DNA from 2 places in the Roseateles cavernae genome. Region 1 is predicted to be linked to the other one. Evidence: riboswitches for the same ligand, from Rfam matches in the RefSeq annotation. Region 1 holds a riboswitch; the other holds the start of a gene.

Region 1 (2,385 bases):
AGGCCTGTTCCCTGGGCGCGCCGCCGCGCGGCTGGCCGCCGTGAAGGCGTAATCCAGCTCCGGCACGCGGCCGCCGACGATGTCGGCGATGGCCGCGCCCGAGCCGCAGCTGTGGGTCCAGCCTAGCGTGCCATGGCCGGTATTGAGAAAGAGGTTGCCGATCCTGCTGCGGCCGATATAGGGCAGATTGGACGGGGTGGCGGGGCGCAGGCCGGTCCAGTACTGCGCGCCCGAGCCGTCGCTCATCTGCGGGAACAGCTCGCGGGTGCGTCGCACGATGGCCTCGCAGCGGGCCAGGTTCAGGCTCGTGTCGTAGCCGTTGAGCTCGGCCGTGCCGGCGATGCGCAGCCGGTCGCCCAGGCGCGAGAACACCAGCTTGTACTCGTCGTCGGTCAGCGAGACCTGGTAGCTGTGCTCGGGCGCGGTGACCGGCAAGGTGACCGAATAGCCCTTGGCCGGATAGATGTTCAGATCGACACCCAGCTCGCGTGCCAGGCCGCGGCTGAACGAGCCCAGGCACAGCACATGGGCGTCGGCCTGCAGGCGCTGCACCTCGCCGCGCGCATCGGCCACGATGAGCTGATCGATGCGGTCGCCGCTGCGCTCGAAGCCCAGGATGCGGGTCTCGTAGCGGAACTGCACGCCGGCCGCCGCGCACAGCCGCGCCAGTTCCTGCGTGAACAGGTGCGCGTCGCCCGACTCGTCGCTGGGGGTCATGCTGCCGCCGACGATCTTTGAGCGGCACTGCGCCAGCGCCGGCTCGATGGCCACGCACTCGTCCGGGCTCTTCATGTCCAGCTCGCAGCCCTGCTCGCGCATCAGGCGGGCCGGTTCCTGGGCCGCCTCGTACTCGGCCTCGCTGGTGTAGAAGTGCAGGATGCCCTGGGTGCGCTGCGCGTACTCGATGCCGGTGGCGGCGCGCAGCGCCTGCAGCTTGGCGCGGCTGTACAGGCCCAGGCTGACGATGTTGCGGATATTGTGGGCGGTACGGCCCGGTGTGCATTCACGCAGGAACTGCAGGCCCCAGCGCCATTGCGCGGCATCGGCACGCAGGCGGAACAGCAGCGGCGCATCCTCGCGCATCAGCCACTTCAGCACCTTCAGCGGCGCGCCCGGATTGGCCCAGGGCTCGGCGTGCGAGACCGAGATCTGGCCGCCGTTGGCGAAGCTGGTCTCCAGGCCGGCAGCCGGCTGGCGCTCGATGACGGTGACCTCGTGGCCGGCCTGGCGCAGATACCAGGCGGTGGTGATGCCGGTGACGCCGGCGCCGAGAACGATGACTTGCATGCTGAACTCCAGGAGGAGCTGAGCGCCAGACGGACGTGGGTTATGGAGGGAAGAAACCCGGGCATGCGTGCGCCTGACGCGCGCCGCTCCCGCTGTCCCTGATACCTGAGAGATTCAGCGCCCATCACCCGATGTGCGCCTTGCTCCTTCGGTGGCGGTCCCTTGCGGACCGCGCTCTCCAGCATTCGGCTTGTGACGGATCCAGTACGGGGCCTGAGCGAGTATGGGAGCTTGCGCCTTCGGCGGCATGCGCGAGGGCATGCTCTCTCCTGAATCCGGGGCCCAGTGTAGGCGGGGCCCTGATGGGGCGTCAACCCTGCGCGGGCGCCGCGGCCGTCGCCTGCAGTAAGCTGGCGGGCCATCCCCGTGCGGGAGTTCACGATGCGTCTCGAATCCATGTCCAAACTGAGTCTTGCTGTCGCCAGTGTCATTTTTGCCGTGGCCTGCGGCGGGGGCGGGGGCGGCGAGGTGGTCGCCGCGCCCACCCCGCCGGCGACACCGCCGCCCGCTGCGGCGCCGCAGCTGACGACTCTGCACAGCGGCTTGTCGGCGCCCTGGGGCCTGGCCCTGCTGCCCGATGGCCGCATGCTGGTGACGCAAAAGGCCGGCAGCCTGCTGCTGCTCAGCGCCGATGGCCGCAGCACGCTGGCCACGATCAGCGGCGTGCCGGCGGTCGTCTCGGCCGGCCAGGGCGGCCTGCTCGATGTCGCGCTCGACCCGGACTTCGCGAGCGCGTCCTGGGTCTATCTGTCCTATTCCGAGCCGGGCAGCGGCGCCGAAGCGGGCCGCAGCGGCACCGCGGTGGCGCGTGGTCGCCTGGTCGGCAATGCCTTGCAGGACGTGGTGGTGATCTTCCGCCAGGCGCCCAAGGTCAGCGGGGGCGGCCATTTCGGCTCGCGTTTGGTGTTCTCCAACGACAAGACCCTGTTCGTCACGCTGGGCGAACGCCAGCTCGGCAGCCCCGCGCAAGACCTGGCACAGACCCTGGGCAAGGTGGTGCGCATCCAGCGCGACGGCAGCATCCCGGCCGGCAATCCGGCGCTGGGCGCCGGTGCGCGGCCCGGCATCTGGAGCTATGGCCACCGCAACCCGCAGGGC
Region 2 (2,385 bases), on a different contig from region 1:
GCTGGCACCAGGCCCAGGCTCAGCAGCAGGGCGGCGGCCGCAGCGGTTTGACGGCCGGCAATGAGTTTGGATGGCTTGTTCATGAGTGGTGGGTCGAGTAGGGAAAGTGGTGGGAGCAATCAATCCATAGCGCCGACGATCTCGGCGAAGGGCTGTACGGTGGTGATGCGCGGGTTGGCATCCTTCAAGGCGGCACTGAGCCGCAAGACGATGCGGTCCTTGGCGTCGGGCAGATAAGTCCGGGCACCGGCCGGCAGATGCACGGTGAGTGCGCAATCGGGCCGTTGCTCGCAACGGAACTGCAGGCTGTGAACCTTGGGGGCGAAGACGCCGGCGAAGCCGGCCTGGCGCTTGGCAAAGCCGTTCATCTGCGCCGCAGCACGCGTCAGGTCGGCGTAACGGAATTCCCGGCCGTCGGGCAACTGCACCAGCAGATCGATGTTCAGATCGAGATCATCCAGCGGCCTGTTGGCATGCATGGTGGCGGCGACGTCGGCCCTGGCCAGCGCCGCCGGGCGCTCGAAGCGGCCATCGGCCAGCAAGGGGACGTCGACACGCCGACCTTGCTCGACATACCAGAGCCGCAGGTCCTCGCCCGGCGTGAGCGCCCGCAGACGGTGTTGCAGCCGGATCGCATCGCGCTCTTCGGGTGCCAGCCGGTCGAGCGCGGCCGCCATCTCGAACACGGTGCGCGCCGGCAGCTGGGCATTGCTGGCGGCGCAGGCCGGTCGGCCGTCGGCCAGGGCCAGCACCAGGCCTAGCATCGCCAGCAGGCCGTGGCCGCTCAAGGCAGGACCCCGGCGCAGGCGTCGCCCGGCGCGGCGCGGTGTGGATAGCGGTACTTCATGCTCAAGCCTTCCCTTCTTGCTTGTGAACCCGCCGATCGACGGCGTCCCCGGGTATCTCCCGGGTGATCGCAGTGTCGGCAGCGACGCTGAAGATTTCATGCACCCTGCATGAAGACTTGCTGAATCCCAAGCCGCGAGCTCGGCGAGCTCAAACCATGGCTACAATGCCGCCGGTCAGGAGAGAGCTTCCTAGCGGAAGCCGCCGAAGGCGCAGTGGCGATGGTGATCCCAAGCTGCGAACGCTCAGGCAAAAGGACTGACAAAACGCCCAGAACCGGGCGTTCCTCACTGGAGAGAGGCGGGCCCCGAGTCCGTCCACCGAAGGGGCAAGCTGTTGGCGAACCGTCAGCGGTCAATCTCTCAGGTAAGCCGGACAGCGAGGGCATCCCCCCGCGCCCCCGATGGGCGTGGGCTGTTTGAATGCCCTCGGAGTTTTCCCATGTCCGCCGACGCTCTCCTCAAGACCCCCCTGCACGCCCTGCATCTCGAACTCGGCGCCAAGATGGTGCCCTTCGGCGGCTATGACATGCCGGTGCAGTACCCGTCGGGCGTGATGGCCGAGCACAAGCACACCCGCGCCGCGGCCGGCCTGTTCGATGTCTCGCACATGGGCCAGCTGCGCCTGGTCGGCGCCGGCGCCGCTGCCGCGCTTGAAACCATCGTGCCGGTCGATGTGATCGACCTGGGCGTGTTCAAGCAGCGCTACGCCCTCTTCACCAACGAGCAGGGCGGCATCCTCGACGACCTGATGATCTGCCGCCGCCCCGACGACCTGTTCGTCGTCGTCAATGCCGGCTGCAAAGTGCAGGACATCGCCCATCTGCAAGCCACCATCGGCACCAAGTGCGAGGTGATTCCCATGCCCGAGCAGGCGCTGCTCGCGCTGCAGGGCCCGCAGGCCGTGACCGCGCTCGCGCGCCTGAACCCCGAGGTCGCCAAGCTGACCTTCATGACCGGCGGCTTCTTCGAGCTGGACGGCATCCCGACCTTCCTGACCCGCTCCGGCTACACCGGCGAGGACGGCTTCGAGATCTCGGTGGCCGGTGCGCAGGCCGAGGCCCTGGCGCGCAAACTGCTGGCCCAGCCCGAGGTCAAGCCCATCGGCCTGGGCGCGCGCGACTCGCTGCGCCTGGAAGCCGGCCTGTGCCTGTATGGCCATGACATCGACACTGGCACGACGCCGGTGGAGGCCTCGCTGACCTGGGCGATCCAGAAGGTGCGCCGCGCCGGCGGTGCGCGCGCCGGCGGCTATCCGGGCGCGGCCGTGGTCGACGCGCAGCTGGCCGGCGGCGCCGCGCGCAAGCGCGTCGGCCTGGTCGGCAGCGAGCGCATGCCGGTGCGCGAAGGCGCAAAGCTGGTGGATGAGGCCGGCGTCGAGATCGGCGTCGTCACCAGCGGCACCCTGGGCCCGACGGTCAACAAGCCGGTGGCCCTGGCCTATCTGAACAGCAGTCATGCGGCCCAGGGCACCCAGGTCTGGGCCATCGTGCGCGACAAGCGCACGCCGATGACCGTCAGCCCCACCCCTTTCACCCCC

Evidence for each region. A riboswitch is a leader RNA that binds a small molecule or an ion and turns the genes downstream of it on or off. The one in region 1 is predicted to bind glycine.
Region 2: another riboswitch for glycine. It lies ahead of gcvT (glycine cleavage system aminomethyltransferase GcvT); the one in region 1 lies ahead of ABGI63_RS06940 (D-amino acid dehydrogenase).

The regions. Positions count from the first base shown of each region.
Region 1 covers NZ_JBDPLH010000002.1:12,098-14,482, forward strand. The annotation lists gene ABGI63_RS06940 (D-amino acid dehydrogenase) at 1-1,287, opposite strand, end outside; glycine riboswitch at 1,370-1,479, opposite strand; glycine riboswitch at 1,480-1,569, opposite strand; gene ABGI63_RS06945 (PQQ-dependent sugar dehydrogenase) at 1,669-2,385, shown strand, end outside.
Region 2 covers NZ_JBDPLH010000009.1:54,504-56,888, reverse strand. The annotation lists gene ABGI63_RS20245 (MipA/OmpV family protein) at 1-83, opposite strand, end outside; gene ABGI63_RS20240 (hypothetical protein) at 120-788, opposite strand; glycine riboswitch at 1,014-1,117, shown strand; glycine riboswitch at 1,127-1,235, shown strand; gene gcvT (glycine cleavage system aminomethyltransferase GcvT) at 1,288-2,385, shown strand, end outside.